Regions from separate parts of the Streptomyces tritici genome, predicted to be linked through region 2. Evidence: riboswitches for the same ligand, from Rfam matches in the RefSeq annotation. Region 2 holds a riboswitch; each other region holds the start of a gene.

Region 1 (5,314 bases), 1.4 Mb from region 2:
CAGCGGTGGGACCAGATGGCGTCCTCGCCCTGGGCGCCGCCGCCGGCGTCCTCGCCCATGCCGGCGTGCACGGCCTGGAAGTGGTCGATGTAGCCGTCGGCCTCGTCGAAGTTGCCGTCGTGGTCCCAGTCGTTGCGGTCCCAGACGTCGAACTGGGCGAGGTGGGCGTCGATCTCGGCGGGGGACTTGCCGGCCGCGATCTGGGCGTCCCACCAGGCGTTGCCGGTGTCCTGGATGAAGGCCCAGGAGCCGCCGTTGTCCTCGATCGCGTTGTCGCCGTAGAAGGAGGCGTTGTACGGGACCTTGACCCAGTCCTCGACGGTGTTGGTGACGGAGTAGCGGCCGCCCGAGAGGTTCTCGTAGTAGGTCCGCATCGACTCGCCGGGGCCGTTGAAGAAGTTCTCGTAGTAGGCCTTCGAGAAGTCGGCGGTCCAGGCGTTGGAGTTGTCCGTGGTCCGGTCCGGCTTCGGGATCTGGTTGTGCAGCGGGCCGGGGACGGAGCCGTACTTGCCGGCGGACTGGTCGCCGAACTCCGCGAGGATGGTGAGGATCTTCTCGGAGCGGACGGTGGTCGTCTCCACGAATTTTCCGGGTGCGAGTTCGACGACGCCCTTGGCGTTCGCCCTCGCCTTGCCCTTGGCGACCTTGTCGATCGCCTGCTCGCGCATCTCGGTGCGCTGCTCGGTGAGCGGTCCGGGACGGTTGTCGGGCCGGTGGGCGGTGGCGCCCGGTGCTCCCGACGGGGTGTCCCGGGCCTCCTGCGCGGCGGCCGGGGTGAGGCCCGCGGCGAGGAGTGCGGTGAGCGCCGACCCTAGGGTCATGCCCACGACAAGTCTCTTCACGTCTGCGATCCCTTCGCATGCGTGGTCGCATGGTTCGCGCGGTTCGGGGGGTGTCGGATCGCCTGGGGGAACGATCGCGGCAGAGTCTGGCACGGAAGGGGCGCGGAAGAGGAGAGGTCGGCAGCGACATCTTCCGCTACGCGGTGCGCCCACCCCGAATGCCGGACGCCGCGGGGCCGCACGGCCCCGCGGCGCCAACCGCTCCGCTTCCGCTCCGCGGGCCCGACCGCCGCCCGGCGCGGGCCGCTACTCCCCGTCCGGGTCCTCCCGCAGCGCCGCCAGCTGCTCCAGGAACCAGCGCTGCGGCGGCAGCGCGGTCGCCGCGGCGGCGAGGCGCTCCGTGCGCTCGGCCCGCTCGGCGGCCGGCATCGACAGGGCCTCGTGCAGCGCCTGCGCCGTCGCGCTCACGTCGTACGGGTTCACCGTCAGCGCGTCCTCGCGCAGCTCCTCGTACGCGCCCGCGCCCTCCGACAGGACCAGCGCGCAGCCCGCCTCGGAGACCACCGGTATCTCCTTCGCCACCAGGTTCATGCCGTCCCGCACCGGGTTCACCAGCGCCACGTCGGCCATCCGGTACACCGCGAGCGAGCGCGTGAAGTCGTCCTGGACGGAGACCAGCACCGGCTGCCAGTCCGCCGTGCCGAACTCCTCGTTGATCCGGTCCGCCAGCTCCCGGACCGCCGCCGTGTACGAGCGGTACGCCTCCAGGTCCTGCCGGGACGGGTACGCCGAGGCCAGGTGCACCACCCGGCCCCGCCACTCGGGGCGGGCGGTCAGCAGCTCCCGGTAGGCGAGCAGGCCGCGCAGGATGTTCTTGGAAAGCTCCGTCCGGTCGACCCGGGCGATCGTCCTCCGCCCCGGGCCGACCTCCTCGCGCAGCCGGGCCAGCCGCTCGTCCACCTCCGGCCGGTACGCCAGCGCCCGCAGGTCCTCGGCGTCTACCCCGAGGGGGAAGGTCCGCACGCGGGTGGTCCGCTTCGGGCCGCCCCAGTGCATGTGGTCCACCCCGCGCCAGGGGGTGCCGGTGGGCGAGAGCGGCTGGGCGGCCCCGACCGCGCTGTCGATGTGCGCGCCGTTCATGAACGCGAACGCCCAGCTCCACGTGTGGAACCACAGCTCGTCCGCGCCGAGCATCCCCCACACCAGCTCCTCGCGGACGTCCTGCGGCAGCATCCGCAGGTAGTCCGTCGAGGCCCAGGGCGTGTGCGTGAAGTGGCCGATCCGCAGGTCGGGCCGGAGCTCCCGCAGCTGCCCCGGCACCAGCGCCAGGTGGTAGTCCTGCACGAGCACGCAGGCGCCCTCGTCGGCCGCCTCGGCCAGCGCCTCCGCGAACGCGCGGTTGTACGCCCGGTACGCCTCCCAGCGCAGCCGGAACTCCGCGTCGAAGACGGGCTCGCGCGGCACGTCGTACAGGTGGTGGTGGAGGAACCACAGCACCGAGTTCGCGATCCCGTTGTACGCGTCCGCGTACACCGCGGGATCGATGTCCAGCATCCGGACGCCCGGCTCGCCGACGCCCTGCCGCACCGCCTCCCGGTCGCCCTCGCCCAGGGCCGCGCAGACCCACAGGCTGTCCTCCGCCGAGATCGCGCTCAGGCCGGACACCAGCCCGCCGCCGCCCCGCCGGGCGTCGAGCGTGCCGTCGTCCCGGCGCACGTAGCTGACGGGACCGCGGTTGGAAGCGACGAGAACACTGGCCATGGGGCGAACCTAGCCCGTCCCGTATCCGCTCAAACGTACGCCCGGACACGGTGGCGACAACCGGTCAGCGGTCCCGGCGCGCCCGGAGCGCCGCCCGCGCCACCACGCCCGTCGCGCCCAGCGCCAGCATCAGCCCGCCCAGCAGCCACAGACGCTCCCCGGCGTGCCCGGCCGCGCCGAGCAGGGTCCCTTCGTGCAGCAGCCGCGCCTCGTGCATCATCTGTGCAAATCGCATGAAAAGGGAATCTAGTCATCCCTTTCCGCGCCTTTCGGCTGCGCCACGCCCGTCACGGCTCCGCAAGGCGCCTCGGCTGCGCCACGCCCGTCCCGGCTACGCGACCCGCCTGTGCGCGTACTCCGCGATCTCCGTCATCGGCGGCCGCTCCTCGGTGTCCACCGGGTACGTCCGCGGCACGAACCCCGGCTCGCCCGCCGCGCCCCGCTCGAACTGCGTCAGCACCGGCCGCACCAGATGCCCCCGCGACAGCCGCACCTGCGCCGTCCGGTAGATCGCCGCCGCCATCCGGCCCAGCGCCTGACCGCCCTGGTGGCGGTGCTTGCGCACCCCCACGTCCACCTGCGCCAGGGCGTCCAGGCCCACCGTGTGCAGCGCGTCCACAAGGAGCCCCAGCTCCACCCCGTACCCCACCGGGAACGGCAGCCGCTCCAGCAGCGAGCGCCGCGCCGCGTACTCGCCGCCCAGCGGCTGCACGAAGCCCGCCAGCTGCGGCCAGTGCAGGTTCAGCAGCGGCCGCGCCACCAGCTCCGTCACCCGGCCGCCCTGCCCCGGGGCGTCCCCCAGGGGCCGGTCGTACATGGCCTTGACGAACTCCACGTCCGGGTCCGTCAGCAGCGGGCCCACGATCCCCGAGACGAAGTCCGCGGAGAAGTCCCGCAGGTCCGCGTCCACGAAGCAGACGATGTCCCCGCCGGTCGCCATCAGCGAGCGCCACAGCACCTCGCCCTTGCCCGGCACGGCCGGGATCCCCGGCAGGATCGCGTCCCGCGCCACCACCCGCGCGCCGGCCGCCGCCGCCACCTCCGCCGTCCGGTCCGTGGACCCGGAGTCCACCACCACCAGCTCGTCGACGAGCGGGACCGCCTCCGACATCAGTTCGCGCCGGATCACGGAGACGATGTCGCCGACGGTCGCCTCCTCGTCGAGCGCGGGCAGCACGACGCTCACCGTCGTCGCGCGCTTGGCGGCGAGGATCTGGTCGAGGGGACGATCGGCCACCGACCAGGAGCGCCGCCCGAGCCAGCGCTCCACTTCTTCCAGCACGTCCGTTACTCCCCAGTTGCGGTGTGTGATCCATCTCGCGCTTCGGACGGCTGTCTCAACCGCCCACGCCTTCGGTTACAGTCTTGAACAACGCGGAGGCCCGATGCATGTCGGGGTCCCGACCGCGACTCACAATCGAATACCGCTCATCCAGAGGGGCAGAGGGACACGGCCCGTTGAAGCCCCGGCAACCCTCCAGCCGGTCTCCAGTCCGCGCAGCGCGCGGCCGCGAGGCTCCCGGCTAGGGAAGGTGCCAAATCCGTCTCATGGCGAAATGCGCCATGAGGAAGATGAGGAGAAAGGGCCTCGCCTCCATGGCTGTACAGACGGTTGCACCCACCACGAACGCGGTCGATCTCGGCCCCGCCACCGGCCTCTCCTGTCGCGAGTGCGGCGAGCGTTTCGCGCTCGGCCCGATCTTCGCCTGCGAGCTGTGTTTCGGCCCGCTGGAAGTCGCGTACGAACTCCCCGCCGGCGACCCCGAGGCGCTGCGCAAGCAGATCGAGGCCGGACCCGCCAACATCTGGCGCTACGCCCCGCTGCTGCCCGTCCCGGCCGACGTCACCCAGAAGCCCAACCTGAACCCCGGCTGGACCAAGCTCGTCCAGGCGGACAACCTCGCCCGCGCGCTGGGCGTCGAGCCGGGCAAGCTGTTCGTCAAGGACGACTCCGGAAACCCGACCCACTCCTTCAAGGACCGCGTCGTCGCCCAGGCCATCGAGGCCGCCCGCGCCTTCGGCTTCACCACCCTGTCCTGCTCCTCCACCGGCAACCTGGCCGGCGCCGTCGGCGCCGCGGCCGCCCGCGCCGGCTTCCGCTCCTGCGTGTTCATCCCGCACGACCTGGAGCAGGGCAAGGTCGTCATGGCCGCCGTCTACGGCGGCGACCTCGTCGGCATCGAGGGCACGTACGACGACGTCAACCGCTTCTGCTCCGAGCTCATCGGCGACCCGCTGGGCGAGGGCTGGGGCTTCGTCAACGTCAACCTGCGGCCGTACTACGCCGAGGGCTCCAAGACGCTGGCCTACGAGATCTGCGAGCAGCTCGGCTGGCGGCTGCCCGACCAGCTCGTGATCCCGATCGCCTCCGGCTCCCAGCTCACCAAGATCGACAAGGGTCTGCAGGAGCTCATCAAGCTCGGCCTCGTCGAGGACAGGCCGTACAAGATCTTCGGCGCCCAGGCCGAGGGCTGCTCCCCGGTCTCGGCCGCCTTCAAGGCCGGCCACGACGTGGTCCGCCCGCAGAAGCCGAACACCATCGCCAAGTCGCTCGCCATCGGCAACCCGGCCGACGGCCCGTACGTCCTCGACATCGCCCGCCGCACCGGCGGCGCCGTGGAGGACGTGAACGACGAGCAGGTGGTGGACGCGATCAAGCTGCTCGCCCGCACCGAGGGCATCTTCGCCGAGACCGCGGGCGGCGTGACCGTCGGCGTGACGAAGAAGCTCGTCGAGAACGGTCTGCTCGACCCGAGCCTCACCACGGTCGT
Region 2 (5,314 bases):
CGCCCGGCTCACCGTCCCGTGCGGGCTGCTCCACGTTCCGTCACCTCATCGTCGTCCGCGCCGTGCCTCAGGAAGCCGTACCCGGCCTGTCCACCAGTTCGATCTGGTCCACCGCGTTGCACCAGCGGCAGCGGACCGACTCGATGGTCTCACTGAGCACCTCGCGCTCCTCCACGGTGGGCTCGCCGGCCAGGTCCAGATGGACGTACTCGACGACCTTCGAGGACCGGGTCACGTCGAAGCGGGTCAGGTTGCCGCAGAGCGTGCAGCGCCAGCGGGTCTCGGCGGTCGGCTGGGGAACCGTCGTCATGGTGCCGTCCTTCTTCCTGTTCCTTCGAGGGGTCCCGCGGTGCGCCGTCGAACTGCGGAGGTACTGCCCGTCACCCTAGTCTCCCCCGCGCACCCCGAGCCGCTCCCGCGCACCGGTTCCCGGGCGCCCCGGCGAGGCGCTCTGTCCCCGTCGGTCCGGTTACGCCATGATCTGTGCATGATCGACTGGCGGGCGGCGGCGCGCGGCGCGGTGCGCGGACCGACGATGACGTACGGCCTGATCGCGGTCTGCTGTCTGGTGTTCCTGCTCGGGCCGGTCTCCGGGTTCAATCCGTCGTACGGCACGGGCGACCGGCTCCTGGCCGCGCAGAGCGACTGGTTCCGCCGCTGGGGCGTGATCCCCGCGGAGCTGATGAGCAGCGAGCCGCACACCCTGCTCTCGCCCGTCACCGCGCTGTTCGTGCACGGCAACTGGCTGCACCTGCTGGGCAACATGCTCTTCCTGTCCGTCTTCGGCGCGATGGCGGAGGAGCGGATGGGCCGGCTGGAGTTCCTGCTCTTCTGCCTCGGCTGCGGCTATCTCGCCCTGCTGGCGTACGCGGCCGCGCACGCGACCAGCGAGCAGACCCTGGTGGGGGCGTCGGGGGCGATCTCGGCGGTGCTCGGGGCGTTCCTCTTCCTCTTCCCCCGGGCCCGGGTGACCAGCCTGTTCCCCTTCCTGCTGTTCCTGCCGCTGCGCTTCCCCGCCTGGATCGTGCTGGTCTTCTGGTTCGTGCTGCAGTGGCTCGCGGCCCGCTCCGCCGGGCCGGGGCCGGGGGTGGCGTACCTGGCCCACGTGGTGGGCTTCGCGCTCGGCTTCCTCTACGCCTGGGGCCGCTACGGCTCTGCGGATAAGGTGAGGGTCCCAGCCGCGGCGACCGAGGGAGAACGCCAGCCATGATCACCGCGATCGTGCTCATCAAGACCAGCGTGGACCGCATTCCCGAGATCGCGGAGTCGATCGCCGCGCTGGACAGCGTCAGCGAGGTCTTCTCGGTGACCGGCACCTACGACCTGATCGCCATGGTCCGGGTCGCCCGGCACGACGACCTGGCCGACGTGATCCCCGGCCGCATCAGCAAGATCCCCGGCGTCGAGGCCACGGACACGCACGTCGCGTTCCGCACGTACTCCCAGCACGACCTGGAGGCGGCCTTCGCCATCGGCCTGGAGTCGTAACCGGCCATAACCGGTCGCACGAGGAAGGGGCCCCGCCGCGGAGGCCCCTTCACCCGTACGAGTGGCCGGTCAGCCCGCCGGTAGACCGCGGTCAGCCGCGGTCAGCCGCGGTCCGGGACACAGCGGCCGTCCTCGGTGCGGTACTTCCACTGCGCCCCGTCCCGGACCAGCTCCTTCACGGCCGCCACGAAGCGCTCCACGTGCTCGTCCGGGGTGCCGGCCCCGAAGCTCACCCGGATCGCGTTGAGCGACCTCTCACCCGGCTCCGCCTCCGGCGCGCCGCACTCGCCGACGTCCTGCGGGTCGCTGCCCAGCAGCGTGCGCACCAGCGGGTGGGCGCAGAACAGGCCGTCGCGGACGCCGATGCCGTACTCGGCGGAGAGCGCGGCCGCGAAGTGCGAGCTGTTCCAGCCCTCCACCACGAACGAGATCACCCCGACCCGCGGCGCCTCGTCGCCGAACAGGGAGAGCACCCTCACCTCGGGCACCTCGGCCAGTCCGGCGCGGACGGTGTCGATGAGGTGCTGCTCGCGGGCGACCAGCGTGTCGAAGCCGGCCTCGGTGAGCGCCTTGCAGGCGGCGGCGATGGCGTAGACGCCGATGACGTTCGGCGAACCGGCCTCGTGGCGGGCGGCGGTGGTGTGCCACTCGACGTGCACCCCGCCGTCGGCGCGGCGGGCGACCTTACGGGAGGCGCCGCCTCCGGCGAGGTACGGCTCGGCCGCCTGGAGCCAGTCGGCGCGGCCGGCGAGGACGCCGGAGCCGAAGGGCGCGTACAGCTTGTGCCCGGAGAACGCGACCCAGTCCACGTCCAGTTCGCGCACCGAGACCGGGTGGTGCGGGGCGAGTTGGGCGGCGTCGAGCACGATGCGGGCGCCGTGCGCGTGGGCCGCGGCGGCGAGTTCGCGCACCGGCCACAGCTCGCCGGTCACGTTGGACGCGCCGGTCACGCAGACCAGGGCGGGGCCGTGGGGGTCGCGCTCGGCGAGGGCGCGCTCCAGGGTGTCGACCGCCTGCCGCGGGGTGCGCGGCGCGTTCAGGTACGTGACCTGGGCGTCCTTCCAGGGAAGCAGCGAGGCGTGGTGCTCGGTCTCGAAGACGAACACCTGGCAGTCGGCGGGCAGGACGGCGGCGAGCAGGTTGAGCGAGTCGGTGGTGGAGCGGGTGAAGACCACCTGGTCGCCGTCGCGGCAGTCGAGGAACTCCGCGACGGTGGCCCGGCTGTTCTCGAACAGGTCGGTGGACAGCTGCGAGAGGTACCCGGCGCCGCGGTGCACGCTGCCGTAGTACGGGGCGTAGGCGGCGACGTCGTCCCAGACGCGCTGCAGGGCCGGGGCGCTGGCGGCGTAGTCGAGCGCGGCGTACGCGACCTCTCCGCCGGTGACGAGCGGGACGGTGACGTCACGGCCGAGGACGGGCAGCGGCTCACAGACGGCGGGGGCGGCGACGGTGGAAACGGACATGGCGAACTCCCGTACGAGGCAGGCGAATGCGACGCCTCGACGCGGGCGGACGCGGATGCCGCGTCCCCGCGGAGGCGTGCGAGGAAAGGAAAAAGGGGGGGTGCGGAAGAGGGGCCGGAAGGCCCTATCGCATTCGCTTGCTCACGAGACGCTCCCTCGAGGACCAGGACCCCAGGGTTGGCGCAGGGGTCCGCGCTTGCCGTGAACCTTGCTGTCCACGGCCCGGTCTTCACCCGGGGCACCCCGCCACGGACGGAGGGTTGCCGGACAGCCAGCCGGGGCTTCGAGGCTGTCACTCATGACCTGTCGCTGAACGTATGCCACCGCTCGCGTTCCGCGCAACCCCGTCCGGATGCCGGACGGGGTTGCGCGGGCGCGGCGGGTTCAGGCGTTGCTGGCGGCGATCCAGCGGTCCAGGGCCCGGCGGGCGGCCCCGGAGTCGATGGACTCGGCGGCCTGCTCGATGCCCGCGCGCAGCTGCTCCGCGAGGCTGCCGCCGCCCGGGTGCAGGGCGGTGAGCGCGGCGGCCGAGTTGAGCAGGACGGCGTCCCGGACCGGGCCGGTCTCCCCCGCGAGCAGCCGGCGGGCCACGTCGGCGTTGTACGAGGCGTCCGCGCCGCGCAGCGCCTCGACGGGGACGAGCTCGATGCCGACGTCCCGCGGGTCGAAGGACTCCTCGCGCACGGCTCCGTCGCGCACCACCCACACCTTGGAGGTGGCGGTGGTGGTCAGCTCGTCCAGGCCGTCGTCGCCGCGGAAGACCAGCGCGGACGAGCCGCGCTCGGCCAGCACGCCGGCCATGATCGGGGCCATCCGGGCGTCGGCCACACCGGTGGCCTGGGCCTTCACCCGGGCCGGGTTGGTGAGCGGGCCGAGGAAGTTGAAGGTGGTCCGGATGCCGAGCTCCTTGCGGGCCGCGGCGACGTGCCGCAGCGCCGGGTGGAACTTCACCGCGAAGCAGAAGGTGATCCCGGCCTCCTCGGCGACCTCGGCGACCCGCTGCGGGGTCAGCTCCAGGTTGACGCCGAGCTTCTCCAGGACGTCGGAGGCGCCGGAGGCGGAGGAAGCCGCCCGGTTGCCGTGCTTGACGACCTTGGCACCGGTGCCGGCCACCACGATCGCGGACATGGTGGAGATGTTGACCGTCTTGGCGCCGTCGCCGCCGGTGCCGACGATGTCCACCGAGGGGCCCGGCACGTCGATCAGGTTGGCGTGCGCGTACATGGTGCGCACGAGTCCGGTGATCTCGTCGACCGTCTCGCCCTTGGCGCGCAGCGCGACCGCGAAGCCGGCGATCTGCGCGTCGGTGGCCTCGCCGCGCAGGATGCGGTCCATCGCCCAGGCGGTGTCCTCCGCGCTCTGGTCGCGGCCGCTCAGCAGACCGTCCAGGACGACGGGCCAGGAGCGGCCCGCCGTGGTGGTGCCTCCAGCGGGGGTCACAGCGCTCATGGTCGCTCCTCATCGTCGGAAGGTACGGACCCACCCTATCGATCTCACGGGACGGCAAAGAGCCCCGTCCAGCGAATGGACGGGGCTCTCGCCGTGGCGACCTCAGGTCAGCAGGTCAGGTGATCAGTGGTGGCCGTGGCCGCTCTGGATCTCCTTGTACTCCTCGACGGTGGGCTTCGCGATCTGGTTGCCCTCGCCGTAGTAACTCCGGTTCAGCCTGACCCGGAGCTTCTCCATGCGGCCGATCTTCCGCTCGACGCCGTTCTCGTCGACGGCGGGCGGCAGCTCGGCCGGCGCGTACTGCTCGTGCGCGGTGAGCGTGTGCAGCTCGCCCTGGCTGAGCGGGGTGTGGACCTCGACGAACTCACCGTGCGGCAGGCGCTTGATGATGCCCGACTCGCGGCCGTGGAGCACCTTGTCGTGGTCGCGGCGCTGGAGACCCAGGCAGATCCGCTTGGTCACGATGAAGGCGATGACCGGGCCGACGAAGAACGCGATCCGGACGAACCAGGTGATCGAGTTGATCGACAGGTGGAAGTGCGTCGCCCAGAGGTCGTTGCCGCCACCCACGAGCATGATCATGTACGCGGTGATCCACGCGACGCCGAAGGCGGTGCGGGTCGGCGCGTTGCGCGGACGCTGCGCGATGTGGTGCTCGCGCTTGTCGCCGGTGATCCAGGACTCGATGAACGGGTACACCGCGATGGCCGCGAGGACCAGCGGGAAGATCACCAGCGGGATGAACACGCCCAGGACCAGCGTGTGGCCCGCGAAGTCGATCTCCCAGCCCGGCATGACACGGATCAGACCCTCGGCGAAGCCCATGTACCAGTCGGGCTGGGCGCCGGTGGACACCTGGTCCGGACGGTACGGGCCGAGCGCCCAGATCGGGTTGATCGAGGCGATCGCCGCGA
Region 3 (5,314 bases), 4.7 Mb from region 2:
GGGAGTTGGCCCAGGCGCCGTGGTGGTCCCGGTTGGACAGCAGTACCGGCCGGTCCGGTACGACCGTGTCGAGCAGGTGCCGGGTCGGCAGCCCGCCGGCGAAGGTCTCCAGGGACCAGCCGCCGCCGGTGATCCACTCCCGGTCCGGGTGCGCCTCGGCGTAGGCGCGGATCCGCTCCAGGCACGAGTCGACGTCGACGACACCGGTCAGGTCGCACTGGGCGAGCTCGCTGCCGCCGCCGACGGCGTGGATGTGCGCGTCCTGGAAGCCGGGCAGCAGCAGCCGGCCGGTCAGGTCGACGACCTCGGTCCGGGGGCCGATCAGCTCGCGCACCTCGTCGTGGCCGACGGCCGTGATCCGTTCCCCGGTGACCGCGAGCGAACTCGCGCGCGTCCGGGCGGAGTCCATCGTGAGGACGGGTCCTCCGGTGAAGACCAGATCGGCGTGGGGCATACGGCGGCTCCCTTGCGTGCGGCGCGCCGGGCGGGCGCGGGGCGGCGGACAGGACGCCATGCAAGCCTGTCGGCGGTTTACAGGTCAATGGTGTTGACATAAGGTGCGGCCATGTCCGATCGCGTGGTCCCCGAAGGCGCCCGGCGGCGGCGCCGGCCGACGAAGCAGGGCGCCGTCCTGTCCGAACGCCTCATCGTCGAGACGGCGTTGCGCCTGGTCGCCGAACACGGCGCGGACGCCCTGTCGGTACGGCGGCTGGGCGCCGCCCTCGGCGCGGACCCCAGCGCCCTGTACCGCTACTTCCGCAACACCGACGCCCTGCTCCTCGCCCTGGCCGACGAGATGATCGGCCGCGCCCAGGAGGGCTGGCGGCCGACCGGCGACTGGCGCGCGGACCTGCGCGCCCTGGGCCTGCGCATCCACGCCGCGTACCTGGCCCAGCCGCAGGCCGCCCTGCTGGCCGCGCACCGCACCACCGGCCGCCCGCACGAGACACGGGCCGTCGAGACGATCCTCGGCATCCTGCGCGACGGCGGCTTCCCCGACGCCCTGGCCGTACGGATCTACCATGCCTTCGTCGACCAGGCCCTGGCCTTCGCCGCCCAGGACGCCGCGGCCGCGGCCCTGCCCGAGGCGGCGGCGGAGGCGGACGCCGAAGTCTGGCACGCCGCGTACGGCCGCCTGCCCGCCCGGACCCACCCGAACATCGCGGCCACGTACCCGCTGCTCGCCGCCGAAATGCGGCACAGCGGCTACCCCTTCGCCCTCGAACTCACCCTCGCGGCGGCGGCAACACTCCATCCTGACGCCTGACGCCTGATGGCGAATTCCAGGAAGAGGACTCGGCGACGCCATGCTTCAGGCAGTCCCCGGCGTTCGGTGGGGGGTGACGTGACCGGTCCAGGACGAGGGTTCCTGGGGCGAATCCCAGACCACTTCGACGTCGACTTCGTGGAAGTCGCGCGCGAGTCCTACGACCATGGCTTCCGCGCGGCCCCGCGCCTCGGCGGGGTCGGCGTCGATCGGCGCGTCGGGAAGCCGCCCGCAGAGCATTCCGCCTTCGGCGGTGAGGACCGTGTGGCGCCAGCCCTCCGGCGTCGCCAGCAGGACGACGGCCTTCGGCATGCCGAAGGGAGTCCGCTTCTTCTTGGCCTGCGGTCGTTTCCCCATGGAGCCATCCAACATCGTCGGCGCACGGGATGCGGAGGCCAGGTGCGTGCGTGGGTGCACCGCGTGCCGGGCCTGAGCCGGGGGAGGGCGCAGGGCTTGGTGGCGTTGCCGGTGTCAGGGGTGGCGGATGGCTTCGGTGAGGCGTTCGGCCGCGTCGACGGCGACCTGGGCGAGCAGCGTGCCGGGGTTGCGGGTGAGGCGTTGGATCGGGCCTGTGACCGTGAGGGCGGCCACGACGCGATGGGCCGCGTCGCGCACCGGCGCCGAGACGGACGCCATGCCGGGTTCGCGTTCGCCGGTCGACTGGGCCCAGCCCCGGCGTCGTACGCCGCTGAGGGTGGTGGCGGTGAAGCGGGCCCCCTGCAGACCGTGGTGGTAGCGCTCGGGTTCCTCCCAGGCCAGCAGGACCTGGGCGGCGGAGCCGGCCTTCATGGGGAGTGCGGAACCGACGGGCACGATGTCACGCAGGCCCGAGGCGCGTTCGGCGGCGGCGACGCAGACGCGCATCTCCCCCTGCCGGCGGTACAGCTGCGCGCTTTCGCCGGTGGTGTCACGCAGGGCGGTGAGTACCGGGCCCGCCGCGGCCAGCAGGCGGTCCTCGCCCGCCGCGGTCGCGAGTTCGGCGAGCCGGGGGCCGAGGACGAAGCGGCCCTGCAGGTCCCTGGCGACGAGGCGGTGGCGTTCGAGGGCGGTGGCGAGCCGGTGGGCTGTGGGCCGGGCCAGTCCCGTGGCGGTGACCAACCCCGCCAGTGTGGCGGGCCCTGACGCCAGCGCGCCCAGGATCACTGCGGTCTTGTCGAGGACGCCGACACCGCTAGAAATATCCGATATATCCATGAGAAGAGGTGCTCCAGTCTCGACCCGCGAGGCATGCGAGGCGTGCGAGGCATGCGAGGCATGCGTCGCGGGAACCGCGCCCAGGCGGAGGGCAGGGAAGATCAGTGGGGAAGGGCCGAAGCGGTCGGCCGATGCGCCGCGGTGATCACGAGACGGATACGCGGGTACGCGGAAAGCCCGGGGCAGACAGAAGCGGGGCGAAGGTCAGCACAGAGAGCACCGTGTCTCCTCATCTTTTCCCGCGCCACGTTGGCGCGGGCCGGAGTTGGCACTGATCCCGACGGCGCGGCGCGAACATGGAGCGCCGGGTCGAACGGGGAGTTGCCGGGGCTTCGTAGGGCCGGTCCCTCCACCCCTCTGGATGATTCGCGAGGAACCATACAAGACTCCGGGCGCTCCCTGCCAACGGCTGCCCGGCTCCGCGAGCGGCAGGTCAGGCGGCCCGCGACGCCGCCGGCGGCGGAACCGAATCCGTTCGGACGCCGGGGCGGGCCTGTGACGAGGTGCAGCAGTACGCGAGCGAGCCGCGCGGGGACAGGACCCGGCGGCGTCGGCTTCGGTCAGGGCCAGACCTGACCGCCGGTCGGCGCGCCTCCGGCCAGTACCAGAAGCGTGGCGTCGAGGCCCGCCATGACCATGATGGCGACGAAGGGCACGCGCCCGCGCACCCACGCGGACGGTCCGGCCACCGCCACGAGGCAGAGCGCGGAGGTCACTCCCGTCAGGCCCATTCCCGCCGGGGACACCGGCCCCGCCGGGCCGGCCGTCAGCACCACGGAGGCGGCGAGGGCCAGGACCGCGGCCGACGCCACGGACCCGCGCCGACCCACTCTCTGCGGGAGCCCGCGCACCCCGCCCGCGAGGTCGTCGTCCAGGTCCGGCAGGACGTTGGCGAAGTGGGCGCTGGTCCCCAGCAGCGCCGCCGCGGCGGTCAGCCACAGGGGTGGCCACGGGCGGCCGGGGAGCGCCAGTGTCAGGAACGCGGGCAGCAGCCCGAAGGCGACCGCGTACGGCAGCCAGGAGAGGACCGTCCGCTTGAGCCACAGGTTGTACGTCCAGCCTGAGGCGACGCAGACGAGGTGCACCACGCCGGCCAGGAGCCCGCAACCGAGCGACAGCGGCACGCAGAGCAGCAGCGCGACGACGGCCGCCGCTTCCACCGCGCCCGGCCGCGCGGCGCCCGTGGCCAGCGGCTTGTCACGGCGGCCCGCGGCCCGGTCGCGCCGCCGGTCCAGAAGGTCGTTGCACCAGCCGATCGACAGCTGACCGGCTGCGACCGCCGCCACCGCCTCGGCCGCCGAGGCCGCGCCGAGGCCGGACGCGACGGCCAGCAGCGCGGCGAGGACCGTCACCGCCGCCGCCGGCACGGGGTGACTTGCCTTCAGCAGGCCGACGACAGTTCGGCGTTGCTCCGAACCCGGAACGGCGGCCGGAGCGGCGAGGCGGGGAGTTCCCTTGTCCGTGGTGGGGCGCACCGCACCACGCTAGGCGACGGCGCGCCCACGACCGCCGGGTTGAGGGCGTCGGCGTCCTACCGTCCCTATGTTGGAGCAATGACCCGCGTCCTCGCGGTGAGCACGGCTTTCCCGCCGCACCGCCACATGCAGCACGAGATCACCGAAGACCTCGTCTCCGGTCTGCCGCCGGGATCCGGCAGGGATCTCGTGCGCCGGCTGCATGCGGCGGCCGGCGTGGAGAGCCGTCATCTCGCGCTGCCCCTCGACCGCTACCGCGCTCTCGGCACCTTCGGCGAGACCAACCGCCTGTTCGTCGAACGGGCCACCGCGCTGGGCGCCGAAGCCGTCGAGCGGGCGCTCCGCGATGCCGGCGTGCGCGCGGAAGACGTCGACCTGGTCGTCTCGACGACCGTGACCGGCATCGCGACCCCCTCCCTGGAGGCGCGTCTGGCCGAACGGATCGGTCTGCGCCCGGATGTCAGGCGCGTGCCGCTGTTCGGGCTCGGCTGCTCGGCGGGCGCGGCCGGCCTGGCCCGGGTGCACGACTTCCTCGACGGCCGGCCCGGCGGCACCGCGCTGCTGTTGTCCACCGAGCTGTGTTCGCTCACCCTGCAGCGAGCCGATCTGTCGACGGCGAACCTGGTGGCGGGCGGCCTGTTCGGCGACGGGGCCGCCGCACTCGTGGCCGTCGGCGGTGACCGGCCCCGTACGGAACCGGGCGCGTCCCACCCCGCGTCCCACCCCGCGTCCGGTCCTCCCGGGCCGACGGTCGCGGCGACGCGCAGCCGCCTGTACCCGGGGACGGAGCACCTGTTGGGCTGGGACGTCGGCGACTGGGGCTTCCGCATGGTCCTCGGCCCGGAACTCCCCGAGCTCGTCAGGCTGCACGTGACGGAGGAGGTCGAGTCCTTCCTCGCCGAGCACGACCTCAAGCCCGCGGACGTCACGGCGTGGATCTGCCACCCCGGCGGCCCGAAGATCCTGGACGCGCTCGCCGACGGACTCGGCCTGCCGGACGCGGCGCTCGCGGCGAGCCGCCGCGCCCTGGCCGGCCACGGCAACCTGTCGTCCGCGTCGGTGCTGCAGATCCTGCAGGCCACGCAGGCCGACGGGCCGCCACCCGGAACGATCGGCCTGATGATCGCCTTCGGGCCGGGCTTCTCGTCCGAACTCGTCCTCCTGGCCTGGTGAGGCTGCCGTGACCCTGACCGAGACGTCGTACACCGTGCTGGTCCTGCTGGTCGCCGCCGAACGCTTCGCGGAACTCGCCGTGGCGCGCCGCAACGGCGCCTGGAGCCGCGCCCGGGGCGCCCGCGAGTACGGTGCGGGGCACTACCCGGTCATGGTCGTCCTGCACACCGCACTGCTCCTCGGCTGCCTCGTCGAACCCTGGGCG

Evidence for each region. Region 2 has a riboswitch for S-adenosylmethionine ahead of ACNJ93_RS07870 (aminotransferase class V-fold PLP-dependent enzyme). Riboswitches for the same ligand answer to the same signal wherever they lie in the genome.
Region 1: it holds a riboswitch for S-adenosylmethionine, as region 2 does, so the genes downstream of both, thrC (threonine synthase) here and ACNJ93_RS07870 (aminotransferase class V-fold PLP-dependent enzyme) in region 2, are expected to answer to the same signal.
Region 3: it holds a riboswitch for S-adenosylmethionine, as region 2 does, so the genes downstream of both, ACNJ93_RS29400 (IclR family transcriptional regulator) here and ACNJ93_RS07870 (aminotransferase class V-fold PLP-dependent enzyme) in region 2, are expected to answer to the same signal.

The regions. Positions count from the first base shown of each region.
Region 1 is NZ_CP183183.1:3,098,714-3,104,027, reverse strand. Features, by position in the region: gene ACNJ93_RS14170 (immune inhibitor A domain-containing protein) at 1-821, opposite strand, end outside; gene ACNJ93_RS14165 (alpha,alpha-trehalose-phosphate synthase (UDP-forming)) at 1,089-2,543, opposite strand; gene ACNJ93_RS14160 (hypothetical protein) at 2,608-2,778, opposite strand; gene ACNJ93_RS14155 (glucosyl-3-phosphoglycerate synthase) at 2,875-3,825, opposite strand; SAM riboswitch class I at 3,969-4,122, shown strand; gene thrC (threonine synthase) at 4,107-5,314, shown strand, end outside.
Region 2 is NZ_CP183183.1:1,689,486-1,694,799, forward strand. Features, by position in the region: gene ACNJ93_RS07850 (NYN domain-containing protein) at 1-34, opposite strand, end outside; gene ACNJ93_RS07855 (hypothetical protein) at 68-310, opposite strand; gene ACNJ93_RS07860 (rhomboid family intramembrane serine protease) at 488-1,210, shown strand; gene ACNJ93_RS07865 (Lrp/AsnC family transcriptional regulator) at 1,207-1,488, shown strand; gene ACNJ93_RS07870 (aminotransferase class V-fold PLP-dependent enzyme) at 1,590-2,951, opposite strand; SAM riboswitch class IV at 3,139-3,255, opposite strand; gene trpD (anthranilate phosphoribosyltransferase) at 3,336-4,400, opposite strand; gene ACNJ93_RS07880 (cytochrome b) at 4,524-5,314, opposite strand, start outside.
Region 3 is NZ_CP183183.1:6,408,117-6,413,430, forward strand. Features, by position in the region: gene ACNJ93_RS29385 (amidohydrolase) at 1-454, opposite strand, end outside; gene ACNJ93_RS29390 (helix-turn-helix domain-containing protein) at 566-1,267, shown strand; gene ACNJ93_RS29395 (hypothetical protein) at 1,313-1,624, opposite strand; gene ACNJ93_RS29400 (IclR family transcriptional regulator) at 1,739-2,461, opposite strand; SAM riboswitch class I at 2,688-2,829, opposite strand; gene ACNJ93_RS29405 (UbiA family prenyltransferase) at 3,022-3,936, opposite strand; gene ACNJ93_RS29410 (type III polyketide synthase) at 4,015-5,109, shown strand; gene ACNJ93_RS29415 (isoprenylcysteine carboxyl methyltransferase family protein) at 5,117-5,314, shown strand, end outside.